DNA from 3 places in the Rhodoferax fermentans genome. Region 1 is predicted to be linked to each of the others. Evidence: predicted binding sites of a transcription regulator. Region 1 holds the regulator's gene; each other region holds the start of a gene.

Region 1 (9,937 bases):
CCTGCTTGCCAAGGTCAAGAATGACGCAGCGCTGCTCAAACGCAGTTGCCTGGAGCAACTGGAAGACGCCTTGAGCCAGGACATCATGGGGCGGCGGCAAAAAATTCTGGGTGCTGCGGTGAGCCGTGGCATCACTGCCCTGCGCGGTGAAACCGGCCGCTGTGTGCACATCCGCCGCCGCGACCTGACCGAGCAGCTGCTGGAACTCAAAGGTCTGCAGGGCAAGAACCAACCTGTGATCAAAAACATGCGGGCGCGGGTGGCGCAGGAGCAGGCCGAATTTGATGCGGCTGGCGTCAAAATTCACGCGGTGCGTTCGGTGCACCTGAAACTGATCCGGGAAATATTCGGTTTGCTTGGTCCCAAGACTCTCAAGGACGAGATGGCGCAACTGACCGCGGCGCTCAAGCAAAAAGGCTTCAAGCTGGGTATCAAGCGCTCATATGGCGAAACCTTCGAGCGCCTGCGTGCTAATTTGCGCCAGGTGCATGCCAAGGGGCTCGACATCCACGCCATGTTGGCGGCCACCTTTTTGCAACTCAACACCGAATACGGCTTTTCGCTGCAGGTGCCTGATGAGCCCCAGATGGCGCCATATCTGAGTGACCTGGACCTGATTGAGCGCAGCCATGTGCAATACCTCGGCATCGGCAACGCTTTCAGGCTGGCGCAGCCCGAGTTTGCGGATCGTCTGGTGCGGGCGTTGAGCACCCGCATGCGTGCCGTCAATGAGACCGTGCTGGGGGATATTGAGGCCTGGAGCAAATCGGCTGCGTCGCAGCTCGACTCGCAGCTGCGCGAACGACGCAAGAATTTTGTGCGGCGGCTCGAAGCGATTGACCGTATCGGCCAGGCATCGAGTGGACTCGACGAACGCATTGAGGACATCCATGCACGCAGCACTGAGTTGGATCAGGTTGAACTCAAGCTGGTGGAGTTGACCGACTCGCTGCTGCAGATGACCACCCCCGCGCGTTTTGGGGTGGCCGTGCATGCCTCTTGAGTTGATCGCGCAGAACTTTGCGCAGAGATTGGTGGACTGGCAGCGTGCCCACGGTCGGCACGACCTGCCTTGGCAGGCCACGCGCGAGCCCTACCATGTGTGGCTCTCCGAGATCATGCTGCAGCAAACCCAGGTGGTCACCGTGCGCGACTACTTCACCCGGTTTGTGGCGCGCTTTCCAAACGTGGCGGCGCTGGCCAAGGCACCGCTGGATGATGTGCTGGGCCTGTGGAGTGGTCTGGGTTACTACAGTCGCGCCCGCAACATGCACCTGTGTGCGCAGCAGGTGATGGCGGTGCACGGTGGTGCCTTTCCCCGCACTGCGGCGCTGTTGCAGACCCTGCCGGGCATCGGCCCGTCCACGGCGGCGGCGGTGGCGTCGATCTGTTTTGGCGAACGCGTAGCGATTCTGGATGGCAACGTCAAACGGGTGCTGACACGTTTCCTGGGGTTTGAGGCTGATCTGGCGCTCTCTGCCAACGAGCGGCAGTTGTGGCAGGAGGCCAATCGCCTGCTGCCAGAGCATGATCTGGCCCACACCATGCCACGTTACACCCAGGCCATCATGGACCTGGGGGCCACGGTCTGTACCGCCAGAAAACCCGCTTGTGTGGCTTGTCCGTTCCATGGCGACTGCCGGGCTGAGGCCTTGGCGCGCCAGGAGAGTTTTCCGGTCAAGACCCGCAAACTCAAGAGAACGGCGCAAACGATCTGGTTACTGTGGGCAGTGTCGGACGACGCTGCAGTCTGGCTGAGCCAACGGCCCACACCGGGCGTCTGGGCGGGTCTGTATTGCCTGCCTCTGTTTGAAAACCGGGAAGCCTTGCTGGCTAGTGTGCCACCGGCGCGACACAGTCAGCTGCAAGACCAGCCGGTGATTAAGCATGTGTTGACGCACAAGGACTTGTATTTGCATCCGGTATCTGTGGTGTTGCCAACGGGCTCACCACCGGATGTGGCCGGCGCCTGGGTGGAGGCTGAACGCTGGCCAAGCCTGGGGCTGCCGGCACCGATCAGGAAGTTGCTGACGTGCTAAAACGGGCATCCATTTCACGGTGCCGCTTGAGCGTGACCCAGTGCGGTGCAAACAAGGCGGTGAGTTGTTCCACCAGGTACACCGAGCGATGCTGCCCGCCGGTGCAGCCGATGGCCACGGTCACATAACTGCGGTGGTTTTGCGCCAGATCGTTCATCCAGTTGTTCAGGAAGGTGTGAATCTGGTCCAGCATGCGCTGCACCTCGGGTTGCCGCCTCAGGTAGTCGGCCACCGGCGCATCTTGCCCGGTCAGAGCACGCAGTTCGGGCTCGTAATGTGGGTTGGGCAACATGCGCACATCAAACACAAAATCGGCGTCGCTCGGGATGCCGCGTTTGAACGAAAAAGATTCAAACACCAGCGTTAACTGTTCACCGGGCGCGGCGATGAAGGCTTTGACATAACTCTGCAGCTGGGTCGGACGGATCACACTGGAGTCGATCACATGGGCCTGCATGCGCAGGTCGCTGAGCAGGTTGCGCTCCAGCTCAATGGCGTCGGCCAGCGCATGGCGTTGGTCCAGCAGGGCGTTTTCTGGCCCGCCCCGGGACAAAGGGTGGCGCCTGCGTGTTTCTGAAAAGCGGCGAATAAGCGTGTCGGTGGTGGCATCCAGAAAGATGGAATCGACCTGCAGCCCGCGCGCCTTGAGCTGTTTCAACTGCTCTGGCACCAGTGGCAGCGAGCTGGCGCTGCGCACGTCGATGGCAATCGCCAGATGTTTGGCATGGTGGGCATGCTCCAGATCCACCAGCTGCATCAGCAGCTCGGGCGGCAGGTTGTCCACACAATAAAAACCCAGGTCTTCCAGCGCGTGCAAGGCCACCGATTTGCCCGAGCCGGACATGCCGGTGATCAGCACAATCTGCACATTGGGGCTGGTATTCATGTGTCAGGCTCCCTGCACTTGCAGCATGTCACGTGCATGGGTCAGGGTGCTGGCCAGAATGCGTTCACCACCCAGCATGCGGGCCAGTTCGGTGACGCGATCTTCACCTTTGACCGGGGTGACCGAACTCACGGTGGCGCTGCCCGCCAGTTGTTTGCTGACCACCAGGTGCTGGTCGGCACAGGCGGCCACCTGCGGCAGATGGGTCACGGCCAGCACCTGCCGGTCAACGCCGAGCTGGCGCATCAGCCGCCCCACGGTTTCGGCCACTGCACCACCGACACCGGCGTCGACCTCGTCAAAAATCAGGGTTTGGGCGGTACCCAGCTGGCTGGTGGTGACCGCAATCGCCAGCGCCAGGCGTGACAACTCACCTCCTGAAGCCACTTTGTTGACCGGGCGCGGGGTGCTGCCCGCATGGCCTGCCACCAGAAACTGGATGTCCTCCAACCCCGTCATCAAAGGCTGGCCTGCAGGCTGGATGGCCACCTCGAACTGGCCGCCTTGCATGCCCAGCCCCTGCATCGCCAGGGTGATGGTCTGGGCCAGCTTGGGGGCTGACTTTTGCCGGGCTCGGGTCAGCTTACCAGCCTCTACCTGATAACTTTGCCAGGCAGAGGCCACCGCACTCTCCAGCGCCTGCAGGTCGGCCGCAGCGTCCAGCGCACGCAGCTGAGCTTTCCAGCCAGACAACAGGTCCACCAGCTCCTCGGGGCTGCGTTTGTAACGGCGCGCCAGTGCCATCCACAGGCCCAAGCGTTCATCCAGCGCGCTGAGCCGATCCGGGTCCAGCTCGGTTTTGCGAAGGTAGACACGCAGTGAGTGCACCACATCCTCCAACTGAGCCAGGCTGGATGTCAAAACCTCGCTCAGCCCTTTAAATACGGGCTCAATATGCTCTTGTTTTTGAAGTGCTTCGCAGGCACTGCCGCTCAGGCTACAGGCATTGCTGTCGGCCTCATCGAGTGCCTGCAAGGCCGATTGCGCAGCGTCCAACAGGGCCTGGGCGTTGGAGAGGCGGCTGTGCTCGGCGTTCAAGGCGGGCCATTCGTCCACTGCCGGTGCGAGTTTTTCCAGCTCACCAATCTGCCAGTTCAGGCGCTCACGTTCGTTGAGCAAAGAGTCCTGCGAGGTGCGGGCCTGTGCCAGCTGGTCCTGGGCGGTGCGCCACAGCTGCCACTGTGCTGCCACGCCATCGGTCGACACCTTCGCGTAGGCGTCGAGCAGGCCACGCACGGACTCCGGGCGTGTCAGGCTTTGCCAGGCGTGTTGCCCATGGATGTCGAGTAGCAGTTCCCCCAAGGCGCGCAACTGGGTGGCGGTGGCGGGGCTGCCGTTGATCCAGGCGCGGCTTTTGCCCTGGGCGTCAACGGTGCGACGCAGCAGCAGGCTGCTGTCGTGCTCGAACCCGGCCTCGTCCAGCCAGCTGGCCACGCTGGTTGTGGCCTCGAACTCGGCGCTGACGTCGGTGCGTGTCGCACCTTCACGGATCACACTGACATCGGCACGCCCGCCGGTCACCAGCTGCAAGGCGTCCACCAGGATGGATTTGCCAGCGCCGGTCTCACCGGTCAACACGGTGAAGCCGTTGGCCAGTTCCAGGTCAAGTTCGCTGACGATGACAAAGTCGCGCAGGACGATGCGTTTGAGACTCACGTTGAGGTTACTCCTTCGTTCCAATGCAGTTTTTCCCGCAGGGTATCAAAGTAGGACCAGCCCTTGGGATGCAAAAACCGCACATGGTGGTTGGACCGGGTGACTTCAATCCGGTCACCATGCATCAGGGACGCCAGGGATTGCTGGTCAAAACTCGCGCTGGCATCCCGGCCAGCTACTACTTCAATAGCTATATGCGATGTGTTGGCAAGGACTATCGGCCGATTTGACAATGTATGTGGGGCAATCGGTACCATCACCCAGCCGGGAATGGAGGGGTGTAACAAAGGCCCGCCCGATGACAATGCATAAGCAGTTGATCCGGTGGGTGTCGCGATGATCAGTCCATCAGCACGCTGGTTCGCGACAAAGTGGCCATCCACCTCCACCCGCAACTCCACCATGCCCGAGGTGGCACCACGGTTCACCACCACATCGTTGAGCGCGGTGGCGTTGTAGACGCAGTGCCCATCGCGCATCACCCGGCCAGTCATCAGGCTGCGGTGGTCTTCCACATATTCACCACGCAGCATGAGGCTCAGGCAGGCGGCAAAGTTGCCATAGGGAATGTCGGTGATGAAGCCCAGACGGCCCTGGTTGATGCCAATCAGCGGCACACCATATGCGGCCAGTTGTCTGCCAATGCCCAGCATGGTACCGTCACCCCCCACCACCAGGCCCAGGTCACATTGTTCGCCGATCTGTGGCACGGTCAGCGTCGGGTGGGTCACCATCCCCATGTTGAGCGCCGTGTCACGCTCCAGCACCACATCACAGCCCTGGTCGTGCAGAAAATGCGCCACCGCGTCCAGTGCCGCGCGCGCGCTGGCAACGGCGGCAACACCGGCGCTGGTCTGGTATTTGCCGATCAGTGCAACAAGCTTGAATTTGGAATCCATCTGCAAATTACAACACCAAAGCCATGGCAGGCCGGTGACGCCTTTGAAAAAACCAGCTTCACGGACAACACTGGCATACAGCATCCCTGTTTGAAGCGGTACCAAGGGTGTTCTTTCCTGGTCTTTGGCTCTGACAAGATGTCCGTAAAATGACAGCATGCTGGATGACCGTGCCAAGTTATTACTCAAAGCGCTGGTTGAGCGTTACATCGCTGATGGCCAGCCGGTGGGGTCGCGCACTTTGTCCAAGGCATCCGGGCTGGAGCTTTCACCCGCCACCATCCGCAACGTGATGTCAGACCTGGAGGATCTGGGTCTGATCGTCAGCCCACACACCTCGGCCGGGCGCATTCCCACCGCACGCGGCTACCGCTTGTTTGTGGACACCATGTTGACGGTCCAGCGCAACCCGTTTGGTGAACACAGTCTGGCCCACGACCAGCCGCAGAAGGTGATTTCCAACGCGGCCAATCTGCTCTCCAGTCTGTCCCAGTTTGTGGGTGTGGTGGTGGCGCCGCGGCGCACCACGGTTTTTCGGCACATTGAGTTCTTGCGGTTGTCCGAGCGGCGCTTGCTGGTGATCATCGTCTCGCCGGAAGGGGATGTGCAAAACCGCGTGATCTTCACCGAGGTCGACTACGAGCAGCAGCAGCTGGTCGAGGCGGCCAACTTCCTGAATGCCAATTACATCGGTCTGGACATCGAGCAGGTGCGCGAGCGGCTGAAAAACGAGGTGGAGTCCTTGCGTGCAGAGATTGCCAGCCTGATGCACGCTGCCGTGGCTGCCAACTCCGAGGTGCTGTCTGAAACCGCCGACGAGGTGATCATTGCCGGTGAGCGCAATCTGTTGTCGGTGAGTGACTTTGCCAATGACATGGGCCATTTGCGCCGTGCGTTCGACCTGTTTGAGCAAAAAGCCCAGTTGATGCGTTTGCTGGATGTGACCGGACGCGCCGAAGGTGTGCGCATTTTTATCGGTGGCGAAAGCCAGGTGATTCCGTTTGAGGACCTGTCCATTGTCAGTGCCCCTTACGAGGTCGATGGCCAGGTGGTCGGTACCCTCGGTGTGGTTGGGCCCACACGCATGCCCTATGACCGCATGATCCAGATTGTGGACATCACCTCCAAACTGGTCAGCAACGCGCTGAGCCACCACAAGTAGCCCCTACAATTGCCGGTTCGGTTGGGGCGTTAGCTCAGTTGGTTAGAGCAGAGGACTCATAATCCTTTGGTCCACAGTTCAAGTCTGTGACGCCCTACCAATTAAATTATGAACACAATCAAAGGCCTGCGTCAGCAGGCCTTTGTCGTTGGTGCCTACAAATGAGGCCCTGTGTCAAATTTTTGATAGTTTGGTTGCCAGCCATTGCGCAGGAGATGACACACAGGGTCATCTGGCTTAACCACGTTGCTTTATTCCTGGCTAAAAGCGATCTCGATTTGTTTGTAGAAGTGCATAGAGCGAAAGCATTTGAGGTACCAAGAATAATCAGTCAAACGCAGAATTCTTTGGCCCAAAGTTCAAGTCTGTGGCGGCATGCCAATTTTTAGGCTATAATTGATAGCTTAGCGGCTGTAGCTCAGTTGGATAGAGTACTTGGCTACGAACCAAGGGGTCGTGGGTTCAATTCCTGCCAGCCGCACCAAACGACAAGCCCTAGAACAGAGATGTTCTAGGGCTTTTTCGTTTTTGAATTCAAATATTTGACCTGGCGCTGCATGCCGGGTGATGTGACACCCGAATACGCGATGTCGCAGATCACCCGCGCATTGGGGTCTGGCGATTTTTTACTCGCGCGCCAAGTGAATCTGGCTATGCGGCGATGGGGGAGGTGTTTTTGGAGCGCTGCACTTTCAGAACCGCAGCGGTGCGGCGCAGGTGTTTGAACACGGTTTCAAGCTGGCTCAAATCACGCACCGCAATGACAAACCGCAACTCCATCACCCCATGCGCAGATTCATTGGTCATGTCAACCTGGGTGATGTCTGCTTCGCCAGATGCCAGCGCGCTGGCGACACGGGCCAACACACCCTTGCCATTGGTGACGGTGACAACAATACCTGTCTCGAAGGTCCGCATGGGTTCATCGGACCATTCCACACTGATAAAACGTTCGCTGTCTTTGTGGTGCAGTTTTTTGGCGACCTGACAGTCGCCCGTGTGGATCGTTAACCCCTCACCACGGCCCAGGTAACCCACAATGCTGTCGCCAGGAATCGGGCGGCAACAATGGGCAAAACGTACCGAGGTGCTTTCGCTGCCATCAATGGACACACTGCCCTGGGAGATGTTCTCGCCAGCCACAAAACGTTCCCGGGTCAGCAGCAGGGCATCGGGCTTTTCCCCGCTGTCAGCAAGCAACATGGCCAAACGTTTGGCGACGATGCTGGCGATGCGTTTGCCCAGGCCAATGTCTGTCATCAGTTCGGATGGGGTCCTGTTGCCACTGAAACGCAACAACTTGTCCCACACAGCGGCCTTGGCGCCAGAGTGGTCGGGTAAGTTCTCGATGCCTTCCGCCCGCAAGGCCTGGATCAGCATTTTTTCGCCAAGGCTCTCCGACTCTGTCTGGGCCAAGGTCTTGAGGTGTTGGCGTATCTTGGAACGTGCGCGCGCTGTCCTGACAAATCCCAGCCAGGCCGGGTTGGGTGTAGCGTCAGGTGAGGTGATGACCTCGATCACATCACCATTTTTGACCTCGGTCCGCAAGGTCACGGGTTCGTTGTTGATTTTGGCCGACAGCGTGTGGTCGCCCACGTTGCTGTGGATGGCATAGGCAAAATCGATCACGGTGGCTCCGCGAGGCATGGCCATGATCTGGCTCTTGGGCGTGAACACGTAAACCGCATCGGGAAAAAGGTCTACCTTGACATGTTCCCAGAACTCTGTGGCATCCCGGTTTTCGTCCTGGATGTCCAGCAGTGACTGCAGCCATTTGGAACCCATGCGGTCGTTCTGGCCGACATCATCGTTGGACGCTTCCTTGTACAACCAGTGCGCCGCTACACCAGTTTCAGCCACCAGATGCATCGCCTCGGTGCGCAGTTGAAACTCGACGTTGATCCCCGAAGGGCCGACCAGCGTGGTGTGCAGCGACTGGTAACCGTTGATTTTGCTGATAGCAATGTGGTCTTTGAACTTGCCGGGAACCGGCTTGTAGAGCTGGTGCAGCATACCCAAAGCGGTGTAGCAGTCAACCAGGTTCGGGACGATGATGCGAAATCCGTAGATATCGGTGACCTGGGCAAAGCTGAGATTTTTTTCCTCCATCTTTTTGTAGATGGAGAAGATGGTTTTTTCGCGCCCGGCGATCCTGACCGGCATGTCGTGTTGCGCAAAGGTGTTGTCCAGGTCCGCATGCACCTTTTGAATCAGGTCGCGTCGTCGGCTTCGTGCTTTGGCTACCGCTTTGGTCAGAACGCTGTGTCGCCAGGGGTTGAGGTACTTGAAGGACAGATCCTGCAACTCGCGGTAGGTCTGGTTCAGCCCCAAGCGGTAGGCGATGGGGGCGTAAATGTCCAGCGTTTCCGAAGCGATGCGCCCCCATTTTTCGCGTGGCGCGTCCGACAGCGTGCGCATGTTGTGGGTGCGGTCTGCCAGCTTGATCAGGATGACACGTACATCACGTGCCATGGCCAGCAGCATTTTGCGAAACGACTCGGCCTGGTTCTCCTCACGTGTGTTGAAGTGCAGTTTTTCCAGCTTGGTCAAGCCATCGACCAGCTCTGCCACCGAGGTACCAAAGCGCTCAATCAGTTCCGATTTGGCAATGCCACAGTCTTCCATGGCGTCATGCAACAGGGCCGCCATCAAGGCCTGGGCGTCAAGTTTCCATTCGGCACATTGGGCCGCCACAGCGATGGGGTGGGTGATGTAGGGCTCTCCGCTGTTGCGCAATTGGCCCAGATGGGCTTCGTCGGCAAACCGGTAGGCTTGCCGCACGCTGGCCAGATCGGCCGGACTCAAATAGTCCAGCTTGTTGGTGAGGCTTGCCAAGCTCGCTGCAGCTGCATTCATGCCCGCCGAACTGAGCGCCTTGGGCGCGGGTTTGGGTGGGATGTGGCTGACAACGGAAACGGGTTGGACGGGGGTGCGCATCCCTGAAATATAGCCTGCGTGTAAGCCTATGACACAAATGAAACAAAAAAGCACCGCAGAGCGGTGCTTTTTATGTCAGCGTGCCTGTGAACTCAGAGCGGCACTTTTTTCAACATCTCGATGCCAATCTTGCCTGCTGCAATTTCGCGCAGGGCGGTCACGCCCGGTTTGTTCTTGCTCTCAACCTTGGGGCTGTGGCCTTGGCTCAGCATGCGGGCACGGTAGGACGCAGCCAATACCAGCTGAAAGCGATTGGGAATCTGCACCAGGCAGTCTTCAACAGTGATACGGGCCATGACTTCTCCAGAACCAGGTGGGCGCACTAAGAAATATGCAGTGCTTTGAATGTTTCAGCCCT
Region 2 (9,937 bases), 2.8 Mb from region 1:
GCTCTGCGGGGTTTTTTAGTTGGTGAGTCGAGCGCCACAAGAGCCACTCGACGCAGCATGAGGCTTCAGGCCTAGACGCAAGGGTGAAGACAGTACCTGCGGTACGGCAAACCCTTGCAACGACGGCCTGGAGCCTCAGGCAAGGAGCTCTTACATGCCCATGCCACCCATGCCGCCCATACCACCCATGTCAGGCATGCCGCCTGCAGGTGCGTCGTCCTTCGGGGACTCAGACACCATGCATTCGGTGGTCAACATCAGGGAAGCCACAGACGCTGCGTTTTGCAGGGCGGTGCGGGTCACCTTGGTTGGGTCCAGGATACCCATTTCGATCATGTCGCCATAGGTGTCGTTGGCAGCGTTGAAGCCGTAGTTGCCTTTACCAGCCAACACAGCGTTCACCACCACAGAGGCTTCGCCACCGGCGTTGAACACGATTTCGCGCAGAGGCGCTTCGATGGCCTTGAGCACCAGCTTGATGCCGGCGTCTTGGTCAGCGTTGTCACCCTTGATTTCGCCAGCAGCTTGCTTGGCGCGCAGCAAAGCCACGCCACCACCAGCCACAATGCCTTCTTCCACAGCAGCGCGAGTCGCGTGCAGGGCGTCTTCGACGCGGGCTTTCTTTTCCTTCATTTCGACTTCGGTGGCAGCGCCAACCTTGATCACTGCAACACCGCCGGCCAGCTTGGCTACGCGTTCTTGCAGTTTTTCACGGTCGTAGTCGGAAGTCGCTTCTTCGATTTGCACGCGCACTTGTTTGACGCGGGCTTCGATGTCAGCAGCGGGGCCAGCACCGTCGATGATGATGGTGTTTTCTTTGCCCACTTCGATGCGCTTGGCAGAACCGAGGTCAGCCAGAGTCACTTTTTCGAGTGTCAGGCCCACTTCTTCAGCGATGACCTTGCCACCGGTCAGGATGGCGATGTCTTCCAACATGGCCTTGCGACGGTCGCCAAAACCAGGCGCCTTGACAGCCACAACCTTCAAAATGCCACGGATGGTGTTCACCACCAGAGTTGCCAGGGCTTCGCCTTCGACATCTTCAGCAATGATCAACAGCGGACGGCCGCTCTTGGCGACTTGTTCCAGGGTGGGCAACAGGTCACGGATGTTGCTGATCTTCTTGTCGTACAACAGCACAAACGGGTTGTCCAGCAAAGCGGATTGCTTTTCTTGGCTGTTGATGAAGTAGGGCGACAGGTAACCACGGTCAAACTGCATGCCTTCAACGACGTCGAGTTCGTTTTGCAGGCTCTTGCCGTCTTCCACGGTGATCACGCCTTCTTTACCAACCTTGTCCATCGCGTTGGCGATGATTTCGCCAATGGAGGCGTCAGAGTTGGCAGAAATCGAGCCGACTTGGGCGATTTCCTTGGAGGTGGTGGTGGGCTTGGAAGCCTTCTTCAGCTCTTCGATCAGGGCGGTCACAGCCTTGTCGATGCCGCGCTTCAGGTCCATCGGGTTCATGCCGGCGGCCACGTATTTCATGCCTTCGCGCACAATGGCTTGGGCCAACACGGTAGCGGTGGTGGTGCCGTCGCCAGCGTTGTCAGACGTCTTGGAAGCCACTTCCTTGACCATCTGCGCACCCATGTTTTGCAGCTTGTCTTTGAGTTCAATTTCCTTGGCCACGGACACACCGTCCTTGGTCACGGTGGGGGCGCCGAACGAGCGCTCCAACACCACATTGCGGCCCTTGGGGCCCAGGGTCACTTTGACCGCGTTGGCCAAAATGTTCACGCCTTCAACCATGCGTGCGCGGGCTTCGCCGCCAAAAATAACGTCTTTTGCTGCCATGTTATGACTCCAGAATATTTAAGTGAAATGAGTCGCTAGCCCGCATGAATCAAGCGTGACCAGCTATCTATTTGGTATTGAGTGCTTACTTCTCGACGACTGCGAACAGGTCGTCTTCTTTCATGACCAACAGTTCGTCGCCATCGACCTTGACGGTCTGGCCGCTGTACTTGCCGAACAACACGCGGTCACCAACCTTCACGCTCATCGCGCCGAGTTCGCCCTTGTCGTTCTTCTTGCCAGGGCCAACGGCCAGCACTTCACCTTGATCAGGCTTTTCAGCAGCACTGTCAGGGATCACGATGCCAGAAGCGGTGCGGGTTTCGTTCTCAACGCGCTTGACAATCACGCGATCGTGCAGGGGACGAAGTTTCATAAAGATCTCCTAAAGTTTGAAACAAGGTTAAAACGCAAACGCCAGCTGTGGCAGCAGGCTGTTGTTGTCTTGAAGAGATGTGTGTTCATCACACCGTGCTGTTAGCACTCATCTCTATCGAGTGCTAATGATAAGGGCGTTTGAAAGCTTTTCAAGAGCTCTGTTGACATTTCCTGATGCCAATGGTGTGCTGAACTGTGCCAGGTCGCTCCTTTAAACTCTTGCCATGTCCAGCAACCATACCCTGCCCACGCTCCAAACTGCACCAGATAAGGGCAATGCCAGAACCGAGGCTGCCCTCAGGCGACTACGCCAGGCCATGGCCGATATTGAGAGGGACATTGACCAGCACCAAGGTATTTACCCGTTCAACCACGGACGGGTCACACAGTCCGAGCTGTGCCGACGTGCCGATGTCAAGAAAGCCACCTTGCAAAATCCACTGCACAAAGACAGCACACGTGTGGAGATCCTGAGCTGGCTGGAGGCTTTGGGTTCCCGATTGATCCTGAGCCGTGACAGCGTGCGGGAGCGCGTCACCGCGGTTGCGGATGACCTCGCTGCCGAGGTGCAGCGCTTGACGCTGGAGAATCAGGCCTTGCGCATGCGTCTTGCCGAATCCGAGCAGCTGATTGCCCAGCTGGGACAGGACAACACCGGGCGCAAGCATGAAACGGCGCCTGCAAGCCTGTCTGCGCTGGTTACCGCGATTGCTGAGCGTGAACACATGCCGCCGATTCCCCTGAACCCAGACCAATGCAAACCTGGCGTACAGCTGCGGCACTACAAGGGTGGGCTCTATACGGTGGTTGGCACCTGTCTGATCGAGGCGACGCTGGAACTGGGTGTGCTCTACAAGCCGCTTCAGGGTGACAAACAGGATACCGTTTGGATGCGTCCACTGGCTGACATGCAGGAGATGGTTTCAACAGAGAACGGGACCGTCCCGAGATTTGTGGTAATCGCCGAGGCCGAGTAGGGCGCTTCTTGCTCAAAATTGCGAGGGTGCAGACAGCGATGTGAACTGGTTGCGTCTGGGGCGCAAACCCTCCAAGAGGGTCACGCCAGCTCACTGAGTGGGCTGGCGTTCAGGCGGGCTTACACAGCCGATGGTTTAGCGCGAAACCCGCCTGCCGCAGGCTTACTTGTCCAGAGGGAAGTTGGAGCAACCGAGTTGGGCCGAGATGTCTTTGGCGGCGCCTTGCAGCATGGCCACAATTTCGTCCTTCTTGGAGTCGTCGTAGCGGAAGGTCGGGAATGAAATGCTGAACCCCGCGATCGGCCGGCTCAGGCGGTCAAAAATGGGCACACCCAGGCAGCGGATGTGGTCATCAAATTCTTCCCGGTCTTCGCCGAAACCCTGCGCCTTGACCTGCTGCAGTTCGGTCACAAACGCAGCAGCATCCACAATGGTTTTTTCCCGGAAACGCTTGAAATCTGCACCTTTCAAGATGCGGTCACGGCGCTCAGGGTCTTCCCAGGCCATCAAGACCTTGCCAATGGCGGTGCAATGCAGCGGCGCACGTCGTCCCACGCGGGAGTACATGCCCAGGTTGTGGCGCGAGTCCACTTTGTGGATGTAGATGATCTCGCTGTCGATCAAGGTGCCCAAGTGCACCGTTTCGCCGGTGATGTCGGCCATCATCTGCATGTGGTGTTTGGCCAGGTCGACCAGGTCGGGGAACTGCAGGGCTTTGGTGCCCAGCTCGAACATCTTCATGGTCAAACCATAACGTTCGCTGTCCTTTTCCTGTCTGACATAACCCACCGTCATCATGGTTTGCAAAAACCGGTAGACGGTTGCCTTGGGCATGGCCAAGCGCACAGACAGGTCAGAAATGCCGGTCTCGTTGTTTTCAGACAAGGCCTGCAGCAGAGCAAATACCTTGAGCACGGCCGCCACCGACTCAGGTTGCTTTACATCATAGGATTCATCAGCCATTTTGTTTTGATTCCCCTGGAAGTGTGTTTCAAATTGTATTCCTTACAGCCGAAGAAACTACCCAACCAAAGGGTTGGGTAGCCAACAAAGTGCAAGTTTTTGAGGTCACACCGTTTGAAGATCAGCTAATGGAACTGCAACGATGACGTTTGCAGGCGCTTGGCCCGGGTTGCGTCATTAACGTGCGAGCCAGCCACCGTCCACAGCCACGGTGTAGCCATTGATGTAGTCGGCAGCAGCCGATGACAAAAACACCACCGGGCCCGCCATGTCAGCGGGCACACCCCAGCGACCTGCCGGGATGCGATCCAGAATGGCTGTGCTGCGGGCTTCATCGGCGCGCAGGGCACTGGTGTTGTCGGTGGACATGTAGCCAGGGGCGATGGCGTTCACATTGATGCCATGTTTGGCCCATTCGTTGGCCAAGGCACGGGTGATGCCCATCACGCCGCTCTTGGAGGCGGTGTAGGACGGAACCCGCACGCCACCTTGATACGACAGCATGGATGCCACGTTGATGATCTTGCCACCTGTGCCTTGTGCGATGTACTGGCGTGCCACGGCTTGTGAGAAGAAGAATACCGACTTGAGGTTGAGGTCAACCACATCGTCCCAGTCTTTCTCGCTGAAGTTGATGGCATCTTCGCGGCGGATGATGCCGGCGTTGTTCACCAGAATGTCGATGCTGCCCGTCAGAGTCAGCGCTTGTTTCACCAGGCCGTCAATGCTGCTGACGTCTGACAAATTGGCACGCAGATCGAGAAAACGGCGGCCTGTGGCTTCAATCAGCGTGCGGGTGTCGTCCGGAGCAGCGACGTTGACGCCGACGATGTCGGCGCCAGCCTGCGCCAGTGCCAGCGCCATGCCTTGGCCCAAGCCAGTGTTGCAGCCAGTGACGATGGCAACGCGGCCATCCAGTTTGAAATTGTTCAAAATCATGTTGTTCCTTGTTGTGTTAAGCGGTTGGTTTAGCGAATGGCGCTCATCGGCACGTGATCCATGTCTTTAAAGACTTGGTTCTCGCCGACCATGCCCCAGATGAAGGTGTAGGCTTGGGTGCCCACGCCCGAGTGGATGGACCAGCTCGGGCTGATCACCGCTTGTTCGTTGTGAACAACGATGTGGCGGGTCTGAGTTGGTTCACCCATCATGTGGAACACTGCGGCGTTGTCGTTCATGTCGAAGTAGAAGTACACCTCCATGCGACGGTCATGGGTGTGGCAGGGCATGGTGTTCCACATGTTGCCGGGTTCCAGCTGGGTCAGGCCCATGGAGAGTTGGCAGGTCGGCAATACATCGGGCACCAGATACTTGTAGATGGTGCGGCGATTGCTGGTTTCCGGGGCGCCCAGCGTTTCAGGAGACGCCTGTGCCTGAGTGATCTTGCGGCTGGGGTAGCGGGTGTGTGCCGGTGCACAGTTGAAATACAGTTTGGCGGGGTGCGCAGCATCAACACTGGTGAACTCCAATTGCTTGGTGCCTTGGCCAATGTACAAGGCTTCACGCGAGCCGATCTCGAAAGTCTCGTCATCGGCCACCACGCGGGCAGCGCCGCCAATGTTGATCAGGCCCAGTTCCCGGCGTTGCAGGAAAAAGTCGGTACCGGTAAAACGGCCCAGCTCAGGTGAGAAGCGCACCGCTTGGTTGACGGGCATGATGCCGCCAACGATGATGCGGTCGATCTGGCTGTAGGTCAGAGTGGCCTCATTGGCTTTGAACAGATCTTCAACCAGAAATTGCTTGCGCAGGCCTTCGGTGTCAAGCGTGCGAACGTGGTCGCTGTGGATGGGTTGGCGAATTTCCATGGTTGCTCTCGATGTTGGCCTTGTGTGGCTCTGGGTTGGTTCAGGCTGCGGCAGAAATTGACGCAACTCACAACATTTATGAAATGCAGTTACTATTTATTGAACCGGCGTTTCAAATTGTTTGTTGAATGATACATTATCGGAAACGTCTTGTCCTGACAAGCTTCTATTTTTCTGTTCAAGCTTGCCTTTTTAACCACCGTGAGTACTGCAATGGAACATTACTTTGACAACGCCAACACCCCCTGGATCGAACTGGGTGATGGCATCCGGCGAAAAATTGTGGGTCATACGCCAGACCTGATGTCTGTGCTGGTTCAGTTCGACAAAGGGTCGATTGGCACCGCACATGCCCATGATGCGCATGACCAGATCGCCTTTGTCGTGGCGGGGTCCTTTGAAGTGGATGTGGCGGGTGTCAAGCGCACCTTGACCGCTGGTGATGCCTTTGTTGCACCAAAGCTGGTCTGGCATGGTGTGGTCTCGCTGGAGCAGGGCAGCATGCTGCTTGACCAGTTCTCACCGCGCCGGGACGACTTTCTCTAACAAGACGGCTGTCGCCAAAGTGCCTGCGGTGCTGTGCCGCATGAAGGCGGGTGACAACCACGTAAAACTCAAAGGATTTTTGACATGAATCATCAATACGATGTGGTGGCGCTGGGTGAGGCCATGGTGGAGTTCAACCAGATCCCACAGGGCGATGGCCGGATGTACTTGCAGGGTTTTGGCGGTGACACCTCCAACACCACCATTGCGGCCGCCCGGCAAGGCGCACGCTGTGCGTATGTGTCGCTGGTGGGCAGTGATGCGCTGGGTGACATGTGCCTGGCGCTTTGGAAGTCTGAGGGGGTGGACGTCAGTGCCGTGCACGTGCACAAAGATGCCCCCACAGGGGTCTATTTTGTGCACCATGACGCCGATGGCCACCATTTCTCCTACCTGCGCAAGGGCTCGGCCGCCAGCGGCATGCGGCCGTCAGACCTGTCGCCTGCCCTGATTGGCAACACCAAGTACCTGCATGTGACCGGGATCAGCCAGGCCATCAGCGCCAACGCCCATGAGACCGTGGCGGCTGCCATCGCCATGGCGCGTGCCGCTGGCGCCCGTGTGTCGTATGACCCCAACCTGCGATCTGCGCTGTGGTCGCTGGAAGATGCCCGGTCCACGGTCATCGAAACCATCGCTTTGGCAGACGAGTTTTTGCCAGGGCTGGAGGAGCTGTCCAAGCTGTCTGGCTTGCATGCCCCAGAAGACCTGATAGCCTGGGCCCATAAACAAGGCACCAAGGTGGTGGTCATGAAAATGGGCATCGAAGGTGTGATGGTGTCTGATGGCAAGCAGATTCAGAAGATCCCGGCTTTCCCGGTGAAGGCGGTGGATGCGACTGGTGCGGGTGACTGCTTCAACGGCGCCTATCTGGCGCGACGCGCGCGGGGTGAGGATGTCTTCGCCAGTGCCCGCTGGGCGGTGGCATCGGCGGCCTTGTCGACCCAAGGGTATGGTGCTGTGGCACCGCTGCCCACCGAAGCACGGGTGGCAGACTTCCTGAAGTCCTTTGCAGCAGCCCCCAAACCCTGATGACGGCAGGCGCCACGGCTTGTGTGGCGCCTGATTCTGAGGTCGGCAGGTTTTTGCCGAGTTATCCATAAAAATAGCACCTGGCCCTTATCGAATAAGGGGCAGGTGCTATTTTTTTTATATAAGCTGTTCGTGGGCTTCGTATCCAACCCACCCAAGCCCCCGACAAGCAGGCGCTTGGGCTGGTGGGGTGTTACCACCCCACCTTCAGCGTTTAGCGGATCACGCGGGCGCCTTTGCCCTTCATGGCCGCTTCCACTTCCTCAACACGCACCATGGAGGTGTCGCCAGGTGTGGTCATGGCCAGCGCGCCGTGGGCTGCACCGTATTCCACAGCAGCTTGCGGGCCCTTGCCTTCCAGGAAGCCATAGGCCAAGCCGGAAGCAAAACCGTCGCCACCACCCACGCGGTCATAAATTTCCAGGTTGTCGCGCTTCATCGACTGGTACAACTGGCCTTCGTAATACAGCAGGGCAGACCAATCGTTGAGCGTGGCGGTGGTTGCCTTGCGCAAGGTGGTTGCTGCGACCTTGAAGTTGGGGAACGCGGCTACGGCAGCCTGAATCATCTTCTTGAAACTGTCAGTTTCGATCTTGGTCAGGTGTTCGTCGGCGCCTTCCACTTCAAAGCCCAGGCAGGCGGTGAAGTCCTCTTCGTTGCCAATCATCACGTCGACGTATTTCGCAATGTGACGGTTGACGCGTTGTGCGCCTTCCTTGCCGCCTTGGCTCTTCCACAGGGATGCGCGGTAGTTCAGGTCATAAGCGACCACGGTACCGTACTTCTTGGCGACTTCCACCGCTTCAATCACGGCTTCGGCGGTGTTGCTGGCCAGTGCGGCAAAAATGCCACCGGTATGGAACCAACGCACACCTTCTTCACCAAACAGTTTTTCCCAGTTGACTTCACCGGGGCGGATCTGAGAGGCGGCAGAGTGGCCGCGGTCAGAACAACCCAGGGCCGGACGGACGCCAAAGCCTTTTTCGGTGAAGTTCAGACCGACGCGGGTGTTGTTGCCCAGACCGTCAAAATCACGCCAGATCAGGTGGCTCATGTCGACGCCACCTTGCATGATCAGGTCTTCCACCAGCCAACCCAAGTCGTTCTTGGGCAGGGCGGTCACAACAGCGGCGCGTTTGCCCCAGCATTTGCGCATGGCTCGGGCCACGTTGTATTCACCACCACCTTCCCAGACTTGAAAGCTGCGGGCATTGCGCACGCGGCCAAAGCCGGGGTCAAAACGCAGCATGACTTCGCCGAACGAAGCGCAATCCCATTTGGCTTCCGATGCGGGTTTGATAATAAGTGCGGACATTTTTTTCAATTCCTTCTTGACTGATTATTTGGCGGCCAGTTCGGCCTTGATGGAGGCGGCCAGCTCGACCGTCTTGCGCACGTTGTCTTCGATGCCTTTGTAATCCTTGGCGTCGAGCAGTTTCTTGGTGATCATGTTGGAGCCAATGCCACAGGCCACAATGCCGGCACCAAACCACTTGCGCAAAGACTCTTCGGTGGGTTCCACGCCGCCAGTGGGCATGATGCGGGTCCAGGGCATGGGGCCCATCACACTCTTGACAAAGTCGGGGCCACCCACGGACGAGCCAGGGAACACCTTGACGATTTCAACGCCCAACTCTTGCGCGTCACCGATTTCGGTGGCCGAGCCGCAGCCTGGGCTGTAGGGGATGCCACGGCGGTTACAAACCTTGGCCACATCAGCGTTCAGCAGCGGGCCAACCACAAACTTGGCGCCGTTGGCGATAAACAAGCCGGCGGTGGGTGCGTCCACGATCGAGCCTACACCCATGATCACCGATGGGTCAGCCTTGGCGAAGTGGCGGGTCACGTCCAGGAACACTTGTGCAGCGAAGTCACCACGGTTGGTGAACTCGACACACTTGGCGCCCGCGTTGGCGCAGGCCTGGATGACGTTGATACACAGTTCAACATCTGGGTGGTAAAAAACCGGGATGATGCTTTGTTTCATCATCGCCGAAAGGACTGCCATACGATCTTTTGATGCCATGCTTACGCTCCTAAAAAAACCTTGTTAAATAATGCCTGCTGACCCTGGTCAAGGCCAGTCAGACCAGTCATCCATGGGGATTTACATCACCGCGCCCACTTGCCACGGCAGGAACTCGTCGTTGCCATAGCCGAGTTCTTCGCTGCGAACCTTCTCACCTGAGGCGTGCCGAATGATGGCGTCGAAGATGCGCTGGCTGATCTCGGTCATGGGGGTGCCGGTGATCAGGTCGCCGCAGTTGACGTCCATGTCATCTTGCATGCGCTCATAGAGTGCGTTGTTGGTGGCCAGTTTGATGGTGGGTACCCCCGCGCAGCCAAACGCCGAGCCACGGCCCGTGGTGAAACAGATGATTTGTGCACCACCCGCAGCCTGACCTGTTGCCGACACCGGGTCGTAGCCAGGGGTGTCCA
Region 3 (9,937 bases), 2.9 Mb from region 1:
CGCTGGCCCGGCACCATCGGCAACTTGATCGACGTGGTGGGCGTAAAGGCCAAGCGCACGGTGTCGCTCAGCCCTTTGGTTTCCGAGCCAAACACCAGATAGTCCCCCGGCTGGAAAGCCACCTCAAACACATTACGGCTGGCGCGGGTGGTCAGCGCAAATAGGCGCTCGGGCGGCGGGTTTTGGGTGGCCAGAAACGCGGCCCAGTCGGCATGGCGCTTGAGCGTGGCGTACTCGTGGTAGTCCAGCCCGGCGCGGCGCATGTGTTTGTCGTCCATCGAAAACCCCAGCGGCTCCACCAGGTGCAGCGTACAGCCGGTGTTGGCCGCCAGGCGGATGACGTTGCCGGTATTCGGCGGGATTTCGGGTTCGACCAGGACAATGTGAAACATGGATTGGATTGTCGCCGCTTGGCCTCAGCTGTTTTGCGTCGTGGGTGGCAGCGGGTGGGCCATTGGGGCGCACCTCAGACGCGCTGCGCTTTGCGACATCGGTGCACCCTGATGGCCCACCCGCTGCGGGGTGCTTTTGAGCTTGTCGATGAACGTTGTCGCTCCGCTTGAGCGAGGGGCTATGTGGCACCTCGTGCTAGTGACGAATGATGCCTTCGCCCTCTGTGCGACGAAGCATGGCCGCTACTTGCGGCATGGTCTGCAGGTCAATCTTGTACTCGCAAGCTTTACCGTCCGTTGTGACGCCCAGACAAACGTACTCGTAGCTATCCAAGACTCTGCCCCCTTGATTTCTCTTCGGCAGTAGCTTCATCGGAAGCAAGTGCCGAGGGCAGACGACTTGCTTATCGTCATCCCCCAAGTGCTGACGGACTCTGCCATGGGTTTCCGCAATGACGTCGTTTCTGTTCCACACTGCGCGACGTTGTTCTTTCGGTGTGTCGAGGTCTGGATCAGCCAGACGAACCACGCCTGCGTTTACTTTGCTCGGATCAAGCTTGACATAGGGGCACATGGGTAAGTTGGGTTCAGTGCATTGCCAGTAGAACCGACGTATGCCCGTGTCACTCGCTACTGGCCCCTGTCTAATTCGCATAGTTCCACCACAGGCAGGGCAGACCTTCGCTGCCAGGATGCCAACGGTCGAGCTGAGTTCGTCGTCGTCGAGCCGAGCAACCAGTGTTTCGTCTGCGTGATCCCGGAGGTCTTGGGCGGACCGTTCGGCATTTATCCGTTCCATCTTTGCCCTCACGCGTTCTCGCTCGGCAGCGATCTCGCGAAGCCGCTCTGCGTCTGCTTCGGTTCTGAGTCCATCGCGTCTGGACTTCTCTGCTAATTCGCTCTCTTCTTCGGATAGATCACGAGCCTGGGTGAAGTATCGATCTGCTATTCCGTCCACAAGACGTGTTGCAGATCGGCCGAACGCTGACTGGTCAACTTCCTTCAGCACCTCCCTGACAACAGTTCGAGCGACACTGACGAGTTCCTTGACGAACGCCTTGGCGCCGGAGAAGAGTGCTTCGAGCAAGTTCAAGTGCGTTCTTTCGGGTGGAGAGGCAGGGGGCGTCTTGTGCCGCCTAACTCAAAATGGAGAGACAGCCAGTTATCTCCCTAACAGGGCGATTGTCGCCCTAACATTGGCACAAAATACGCCTGAGACCCGCATGAAATATGGATTCCGACATTTTTTGCTCAACGTCAAGGGCTATACCTGTTCTGGCAAAAAGCAGCTTCACAAAGCTGCCGTCAAAAGCCGTTTTGTGCCTACACATCACTCCGTCCGTGCAATCACCAACCCCGTCACCACACTGGCCCCAGCCGCCTTGAGCACCCGTGCGGCGGTGAACAGCGAGGCGCCGGTGGTCATCACATCGTCCACCAGCACTACACGCTGGCCGCGCAGGGTGTGGGCCAGCAGCGGCTCCACAGCAAAGGCGTGGTTCAGCACGGTCAGGCGTTCGCTGCGTTTGAGGGTGTGCTGCGCCGGGGTGTCCTGAATGCGCAGCAGGATGTCGGCACGGGTTTTGGTGGGTTCCAGCGCGCGGGCCAGCAGCAGGGCCTGGTTGTAACCACGTTCCTTAAGCCGGGTGGTGGACAGTGGCATCGGCAGCAGCACATCCGCCTCGTCCAGCGCGGGTTCGACCCAGGGCGCGGCGCGTAGCAGGGTGGCAAAGCTGCGCACCAGGCCGGGTTGAGCGTGGAACTTGAAGTCCTGCACCAGGGTGGACCACGGATAGGCATAAGCCACGGCGGTCAGGCAGCTGTCCAGCGGCGGCGGGTGTTTCAGGCAGGCGCCGCAGTGGCGCATACCCGCAGGCAAGGGCAGGGCGCAGCTGATACAGCGGGTGTGCGGCTGGGCAAACTGGCTCACGCAGGCCTCACACACCGGCTGCGACGGCCAGGCGTGGCAGACCCGGCACTGGCTGGGCAGTGTCGGCAGTTTGAGGCGCCGGGGCAGTGCCCCCGAAAACAGCTTTCTAAGCATCCAGTCAATATACTCCCCCGACTTTGCCGTTTTCACATGCCTAACCAACAGCCCCCCACCATTGACCCGCGCGCCGCACAACGCTGGCAAGACCTGCCTGTGGCCGAGTCGCCCTGGTTGCATGAAGAGGTGGCGCGGCGCATGCAAGAGCGCCTCGACTGGATCACGGTGTTGCCCAGCAGCTGGGTGCACTGGCAGCCGCTCAAAGGTGGTCTGCAGGCGCATAGCTTGATCAGTCAGCGCTACCCCAAAGCCACCTGCACGGTGCTGGAGGGCTCCAGCGCAGGTGTGCAGCAGGCGGGCAAGGCGCTGCTGCCCGCGCGTTGGAAGCCCCAAGCCTGGTTGCAACCCAAAACCCAGGTGGTCACGCAGGTGGAGCAGCCCGCGCAGATGCTGTGGTCCAACATGTGCTTGCACATGGCGGCTGACCCGCAGGGGCTGATGGCGCAGTGGCACGCCGCGCTGCAGGTCGATGGTTTCCTGATGTTTTCCTGCCTGGGGCCAGACACCCTCAAAGAGCTGCAAACCCTCTACAAAACGCTGGGCTGGCCCGCGCCCGCCCACGAGTTCACCGACATGCACGACTGGGGCGACATGCTGGTGGGCGCTGGCTTTGCCGAGCCGGTGATCGACATGGAACGCATCACGCTCACTTTTGAGACGCCCGAGCGCCTGTTGCAAGAGCTGCGCGGCCTGGGCCGCAATCTGCATGTGGCGCGGTTTGCGGGGTTGCGTGGGCGCGGCTGGCACCAGCAACTGCTCAAGGCGCTGGCGCAGCAGCCCTTGCAACTCAGCTTTGAGGTGATCTACGGCCACGCGTTTAAACCCAAGCCACGCTTGTCGGTGGCGGCGCACAGCGAAATCAGCCTGAGCGACATGCGGGCGGCGCTGGCGCGTGGCAGGCCTGCGTCGGGTGTTTAAGCCGGGTGAGGTTTTCCTCCCTCTCCTTGCGGGAGAGGGCAGGGGTGAGGGCAGGGCCTTGCAGATGGTACAAAAAACCAAACGCCGCCCTCACCCTAACCCTCTCCCTGGGGGAGAGGGGACACATCCGCAGCTGATCCGCTGACGCTCTGCTGGCTATGATGGAGCCCATGAACAAACGACATGCTCTGCAAAAAATAGCTGCTGGCGCTTTAGGACTCTGGGCTGCAGCCCATTTGATCGCATGTGGCCCCAGTGGCCCGGCGTTCACCGCGATCAATATCACCGGCGCCGACTACGCCAAGGACTTTGCCCTGACCGACCACAATGGCCAGCTGCGCAGCTTGAAAGACTTTCGCGGCAAGATCGTGATGGTGTTTTTTGGTTACACCCAGTGCCCGGACGTGTGCCCGACCTCGATGGTGGAGATGGTGCGTATCAAGCAGCTGCTGGGGCCGGATGGCGACAAGCTGCAGGGTCTGTTTGTCACCGTGGACCCCGAGCGTGACCAGCCCGAGATGCTCAAAGCCTACATGGAGAACTTTGACCCGACGTTTCTGGCGCTCTACACCACACCCGAAAAAACCGCTGCCTTGGCCAAGGACTACAAGGTGTATTACAAAAAGGTGCCCGGCCCCACACCCACCAGCTACACCATCGACCACACGGCGGGCAGCTACGTGTACGACACCCAGGGCAACTTGCGCCTGTTCACGCGTTACGGCACCCAGCCCGAGCTGACCGCCGCCGACATCCGCCTGCTGTTGCATCCGGCGGCTTGAGTGCTCTTGGATTGATAGCTACCAGCCCTTGATGGATAAGGGCCAGAGGGTTAAAAAGCTTGCAATCAGCGAAACTGCCGCTGGCCGCCACTTAGTCGTTGCTGACTCCCAGCGTCTTGATCACCCCACCAAACAGCGCCGTGTCGGCCTGGATGCGGTTGGCCAGCCCCTCGGGCGACGAACCCACCACCTGCCAGCCTTGCTGAAACAGTTTTTGCCGCACTTCGGGGCTGCGGCTGATCTCGCTGACCAGTTTGGACAGTTTGGCCACAACGGGCGCGGGCAGGCTCTTGGGCGCGGCCACCGCGTTCCAGATTTCCAGGTTGAAGTTGGGTACACCGGCCTCGCTCATGCTGGGGTAATCGGGTGCCAGGCTGCTGCGCCCGCTCGACGTCACACCAATCGCGCGCAACTTGCCGCCCTTGACCTGGGCGATGGCCTGGGCAGGTGGCAGCATCGAGAGCTGCAGCAGCCCGCCCACCATGCCACTGGCCACCTGCGCGTAACCCGGGAAGGGCACATGCACAACTTTCATGCCGGTGCGTGACTTGAGCAGCTCCATGCCGATGTGGCCGATGGTGCCCACACCGGGCGAGCCGTAACTCCAGCTGTCACCGGCGGCTTTGGCGGCCTTGAAGAACTCGGCCGCTGTGGCGCCCGGCGCGTTCAGGGGCGCGGTCAGCACCAGCGGCGAGACACCCACCAGCGACACCGGCTGCAGGTCTTTCAACGGGTCATAGGCCAGCGTGGGGTTGAGCAACTTGGCGGTGGTCATGTTGCCGTTGATCATCAGGCCAAGCGTGTGGTTGTCGGTGGCTTTGGCGACATAGTCGGCACCGATGTTGCCGCCCGCACCGACCTTGTTTTCCACAATCACCGGCTGGCCCAGCGCCTTGGACAGCGGCTCGGCCAGGGTGCGTGCGGTCAGGTCGGGTGAGGAGCCGCCCGGAAAACCAACAATGATGCGCACGGTTTTCGTTGGCCAGGCCGGGGTTGGTGCGGCATTTTGGCGAGACCCCAAGTCCAGCCCGCTGGCCCAGGTAGATAGAGCGCTGATAGCTATAAAAAGCAGAGTCTTGCGACGTTGGAAAGATGTCATCTGAAAGCCCCGTACAGACATGAAAAAACCCCACGTGCCAGCGTATTGGCGGCAGGTGGGGTGATTATCGGCGCGCCGTTACAGGCGCTGGCGGCTTGGTTCAGGCAAATTCAACCAGGGCCTTTTTCATCTTTTTCATGGCCGCCACTTCAATCTGGCGGATGCGCTCAGCGCTGACGCCGTAGACGGCGGCCAGGTCGTGCAGGGTCATGCCGCCCGAGTTGTCGTCGTTGACCTTGAGCCAGCGTTCTTCAACGATGTGGCGGCTGCGGTCGTCCAGCGTGGCCAGCGCTTGGGCGATGCCGTCGCTGGCCAACACGTCGCGGTGGTGCGCTTCGATCATCGCGGTGGGTTCGTGCGCGGCGTCGGTCAGGTAAGAGATCGGGCCAAAAGCGTCTTCACCGTCGTCGGACGGGCTCGGGTCGAGCAACACGTCTCCGCCGGACAGACGCGCTTCCATCTCGATCACTTCTTCACGCTTGACGTTGAGCTCGGTGGCCATCGCGTCGATCTGGCTGTCGTTGAGGGTGTCGCGGTGCGAGTCAAGGTCGGCCATCGCGTCTTCGCTGCGAAAGCGCTGTTTCATCGAACGCAGGTTGAAAAACAGCTTGCGCTGCGCCTTGGTGGTGGCCACCTTGACCATGCGCCAGTTTTTCAGGATGTATTCGTGGATTTCGGCCTTGATCCAGTGCAGCGCGTAACTCACCAAGCGCACGCCTTGGTCGGGGTCAAAACGTTTGACGGCCTTCATCAGTCCGACGTTGCCTTCCTGGATCAGGTCGCCATGCGGCAGGCCGTAGCCCAGGTATTGGCGCGCGGTGGACACCACCAGGCGCAGGTGCGAGAGCACCAGTTTTCCGGCGGCTTCCAGGTCGTTGTTGATGCGGTATTGGCGCGCAAAAGCCTGCTCTTCCTCGAGGGTGAGCATGGGCATGCGGTTGACCGCCGAAATATAGGCATCCAGATTGCCTAGCGCAGGCACCAGCGCCCAGGGGTTAGCCAGGGTCAGCGCGGTGCTTGGGTTGCCAGTGTGCGTTGTCATGCCAGTACTCCTATGGGTGAACGTGCAAATATTAGCACTCCCTTGGAGAGAGTGCTAATAATAAAGTTCAATTGCGCAAAACGGTTGGGGGTATGGGGGCAGGCTGCGGCTGGCGGCTTGGCCCGCCCGGTGTTGCGCCAAGGCAAGGATATTTGCAGCTGTGGCCGCCTGAACGTGCAGAGGCACGATGGCTTGAGGTCTAATACTGCCTTCAACAGCTGAATTCATTCCCATGCCTACGCCGTTAAGCAAAGAAGAGGCCTACGCCAGACTGGGTGCCATTACCAGGGAAATGCACGAGGCACTGACCTTATTGGGCAGTAACCATTTGCATGACATTGTGGAAGAGATCCCGCATGCCCGGGATCGGCTGGCGTATGTGGGTCAGATGACCGAGGCCGCTGCCGACAAGGTGCTCACGCTGGTTGAAACCGCCAAACCCGCCTGTGACGATCTGTCTGGCCGCGCCGTCGAGCTCAGTGCATCTCTGGCCCGCTTTGCCCGCTCAGAAGAGTTGACGCTGCAAAAGGCGCGTGGTCTGCTGGTGGTCTGCAGCAAGTTTGTCGAGAGAACCGGCGGCTTTTCCAAGGGGCAGGCCGAGGTGCTCAGTGACATCATGATGGCGCAGGATTTTCAGGATCTGTCGGGCCAGGTGATCAAAAAGGTCATCGACATCATCAACCGCACCGAGATGCAGCTGGTGCACCTGTTGGTCGACAGTGCGCCCCAGGCCGAGGCCACCCAGGATACGCCCCAAGTGGAGCCTGTCACGGTGGATACCCACAAGCTCGATGGCCCGCAAACCGCAGAAAACGCCCTCAAACAAACCGATGTGGATGACTTGTTGGCCTCACTGGGGTTCTGAGCCAGGCCCATCGGCACAATTTGCTCTTTGCGTTACCGAGGATTTGCCATGTTGCGTTTTTCCGCCCTCAGTCTGATCTGTGTGTCGCTTCTGAGCGCCTGCAGCGGCTACGCGCCGCCAGCCAATGTCAAGGATCTGACCCAGGCGCAGCTGGTGGCCCAGATGGGGCCGCCTGACAAGCAGCGAGAGATGGCCACCGGCACCCGGCTGGAGTTTCCCCGGGGCCCGATGGGGCACCACACCTGGTTTGTGGATCTCGGCCCCGATGGCCGGGTGATCAAGGCCGCGCAGGTGTTGACCGAAGAAAACTTCGCCCGCATCACCCCTGGCTTGTCACAGCAAGAGGTGCGTGACCTGCTGGGCCGTGCCAGCCACATCCAGGGGCTGGGGCGCTCGCGCGGTGAGGTCTGGAGCTACCGTTACGAAAACCACTTCTGCCAGTGGTTCCAGGTCGAGATCTCACAAGAGCTGCAGGTGCGCTCCACCGGTTATGGCGAGCCACCGGAATGTGCACGCGACCGCGACATCATCATTCCCTGAGCGACAGGCCCGCCAGCCGGTCACAAAAGGCGGTGGGCACTGGCGCTACTTGGCGGCGGCTGTAGTCAAAAAACACAATCCCGGTTTTGCCACGCGCCACCTCGCGCTGGCTGATTTGTTCCCGCATGCACCACACCAGGTCACAACCCTTGGCGCCCAGGTCGGTTGCCGTCATCTGCACCACCATGACCTCGCCATAAAACGCTTCGGAGCGGTACTGCACCGCCGCATCGGCCACCAGGATGCCGACACCTTCCACATCCAGCTCGGTGTAACCCAGGGCTTTGAAAAACCTCACCCGCGCCTCTGAGACCAGGGTGAGCAGCAGCGCGTTGTCCAGATGGCCACCGTAGTTCATGTGGCTCTGGTAGAGCGTGATCTCGGTGGCAAAAGCGAACTGTTCAGGAAGCTGGATGTGGATACGTGCCATGGCGCTGCCTCAAAGGTGGTTGAGTTGTTGATTTGACCACTGACACCACGTTGTCAGCAGCCCCCTCGCATCATCAGGGCTTCTTCAACTTCCAAAGAGTACGCCATGACAAACGCCATCAGCTGGTTCGAAATCCCCACGGTTCAACTGGATCAGGCCCAGGCTTTTTACGAGGCTGTCCTGGGTCGCCCAATGCGCCGCGAGGCCATGGGGCCGTCACAGGGCGCCGTTTTTGAATACGACAACGCAGGTGGTGGTGTTGGTGGGGCCTTGATGATGGGGCCCAGTGCGCCAGCGTTGGCCAATGGTGGCACCCTGGTGTATCTGGATGCTTCACCTGCGCTGGATGCCGCCTTGGCACGTGTGGTGGCAGCGGGTGGCCAGGTGGTGCTGTCGCGCCAGGCCTTGCCGCCTGGCATGGGCTATTTTGCGCACATCACGGATCTGGATGGCAACCGGGTGGGATTGCATGCCTTGGGCTGACAAGCGCACTGCGGCCTGATGTTGCTGCATTTTTAAGAGCTATCTGCCCATGTATCATGAGGATCAGAGCACAAAAAGTATCTCAAACGTTCAACCACCATGCGCCGTGCCGACCGCCTGTTCCAGATCGTTCAACTCATTCGTGGGCGGCGGCTCAGCACGGCGGCCTATCTGGCGCAACGGCTGGAGGTGTCGGCCCGCACCGTGTACCGCGATGTGGCCGACCTGCAGCACCAGGGTGTGCCCATTGAGGGTGAGGCCGGTGTGGGTTACCGGCTGGGGCAGGGCTTTGATCTGCCACCGCTGATGTTCACGCTGGACGAAGCGCGTGCCCTGGTGGCCTCGGTGCGCATGGCCCAGGTCTGGCAAGACCCGGCACTGGCGCAGGCCTCTCAAGTGGCTTTGGGGAAAATTCTGTCGGTGTTACCCGCAGCGGCCCGGGCGGCTGCGCAAAGCATGGCCGTTTATGCGCCACCTGTTGGGCTGGAGCCGTCAGTGCAGATCACCCTGCAAACACTGCGAGAAGCGACACAAACACGCCACAAGGTGCAGGTTGACTACCGCGACGCCACCGACCAGATCACACAGCGCATCTTGCGCCCGCTGGGCTGTTTTTACTGGGGCAAGGTCTGGACACTGGCGGCGTGGTGCGAGCACCGCCACGGGTTTCGCAGCTTTCGCCTGGACCGCATGAGCCATCTGCAGGTGATCGACGGCAAGGTCGGGCAGTTCCAGGACGAAGCGGGCAAAAGGCTGGCCGATTACCTGCGCGCCGCTGCACCCGCTGGTACACAAGACAAGCTGGATGGCACTGCCTGACGCTGACAGTATGGCGCACGGCGCACCATGTCTGAAAATGCCCGCTTTACCCCTCTGAGATACCCGACATGAACGCCGCCACCCGTATAAGCTTTCCCGTGCTCTGCCAGAAGATCACCAACGCCCTCACAGCTGCCGGTGTACCCAACGATCTGGCCGAGCTTGAGGCAAAGATTTTGGTTGAGTCCGACCTGCTGGGCGTGCCGTCGCACGGGGTGCGCATGTTGCCGGGCCTGCTGGCTGCTTTGAGGGATGGTCGGGTCAAGGCACAACCCAATATCCAATTCACGAGGCAATTTGCCGCCACCAGCATGCTTGATGCCGACAACGGCCCGGGTCGCAGTGCCGCCTGCCGCGCCATGGACGATGCGGTCAACCGCGCACGCCAGTTTGGCATCGGCGCCTGTCTGGCGGTGCACACCACCCACTGGGGCCGCGCCCATGCCTATGCCAGCCGCGCAGCGAGCCAGGGCTTTGTCGGCCTGTGCACCACCAACGCGATGCCGACCATGGCGGGTTG

What was found. Region 1 encodes HrcA, which represses chaperone genes, less so after heat shock. Its sites were predicted from a motif close to TTAGCACTCNNNNNNNNNGAGTGCTAA; they were not measured.
Region 2: RF819_RS06650 (co-chaperone GroES) is a predicted target of HrcA. The motif match lies at 2,275-2,301, and genes of this name have one in related genera.
Region 3: rpoH (RNA polymerase sigma factor RpoH) is a predicted target of HrcA. The motif match lies at 6,312-6,338, and genes of this name have one in related genera.

The regions. Positions count from the first base shown of each region.
Region 1 covers NZ_MTJN01000002.1:4,143,270-4,153,206, reverse strand. The annotation lists gene RF819_RS19315 (dynamin family protein) at 1-1,003, shown strand, start outside; gene mutY (A/G-specific adenine glycosylase) at 993-2,039, shown strand; gene rapZ (RNase adapter RapZ) at 2,017-2,925, opposite strand; gene recN (DNA repair protein RecN) at 2,929-4,581, opposite strand; gene RF819_RS19295 (NAD kinase) at 4,578-5,480, opposite strand; gene hrcA (heat-inducible transcriptional repressor HrcA) at 5,638-6,642, shown strand; tRNA gene RF819_RS19285 (tRNA-Ile) at 6,666-6,742, shown strand; tRNA gene RF819_RS19280 (tRNA-Arg) at 7,050-7,126, shown strand; gene RF819_RS19275 (RelA/SpoT family protein) at 7,294-9,579, opposite strand; gene rpoZ (DNA-directed RNA polymerase subunit omega) at 9,672-9,875, opposite strand; gene gmk (guanylate kinase) at 9,902-9,937, opposite strand, start outside.
Region 2 covers NZ_MTJN01000002.1:1,355,297-1,365,233, reverse strand. The annotation lists gene groL (chaperonin GroEL) at 151-1,797, opposite strand; gene RF819_RS06650 (co-chaperone GroES) at 1,883-2,173, opposite strand; gene RF819_RS21475 (DUF1653 domain-containing protein) at 2,400-3,152, shown strand; gene kdgR (DNA-binding transcriptional regulator KdgR) at 3,315-4,115, opposite strand; gene kduD (2-dehydro-3-deoxy-D-gluconate 5-dehydrogenase KduD) at 4,293-5,054, opposite strand; gene kduI (5-dehydro-4-deoxy-D-glucuronate isomerase) at 5,084-5,920, opposite strand; gene RF819_RS06625 (cupin domain-containing protein) at 6,134-6,466, shown strand; gene RF819_RS06620 (sugar kinase) at 6,551-7,498, shown strand; gene RF819_RS06615 (sugar kinase) at 7,713-8,813, opposite strand; gene RF819_RS06610 (bifunctional 4-hydroxy-2-oxoglutarate aldolase/2-dehydro-3-deoxy-phosphogluconate aldolase) at 8,838-9,524, opposite strand; gene RF819_RS06605 (UxaA family hydrolase) at 9,606-9,937, opposite strand, start outside.
Region 3 covers NZ_MTJN01000002.1:1,233,085-1,243,021, reverse strand. The annotation lists gene RF819_RS06065 (tRNA (cytidine(34)-2'-O)-methyltransferase) at 1-392, opposite strand, end outside; gene RF819_RS06060 (hypothetical protein) at 589-1,485, opposite strand; gene RF819_RS06055 (ComF family protein) at 1,723-2,436, opposite strand; gene RF819_RS06050 (class I SAM-dependent methyltransferase) at 2,473-3,357, shown strand; gene RF819_RS06045 (SCO family protein) at 3,528-4,139, shown strand; gene RF819_RS06040 (Bug family tripartite tricarboxylate transporter substrate binding protein) at 4,231-5,238, opposite strand; gene rpoH (RNA polymerase sigma factor RpoH) at 5,339-6,280, opposite strand; gene RF819_RS06030 (protein phosphatase CheZ) at 6,513-7,145, shown strand; gene RF819_RS06025 (hypothetical protein) at 7,194-7,685, shown strand; gene RF819_RS06020 (acyl-CoA thioesterase) at 7,675-8,115, opposite strand; gene RF819_RS06015 (VOC family protein) at 8,221-8,598, shown strand; gene RF819_RS06010 (helix-turn-helix transcriptional regulator) at 8,698-9,417, shown strand; gene RF819_RS06005 (Ldh family oxidoreductase) at 9,486-9,937, shown strand, end outside.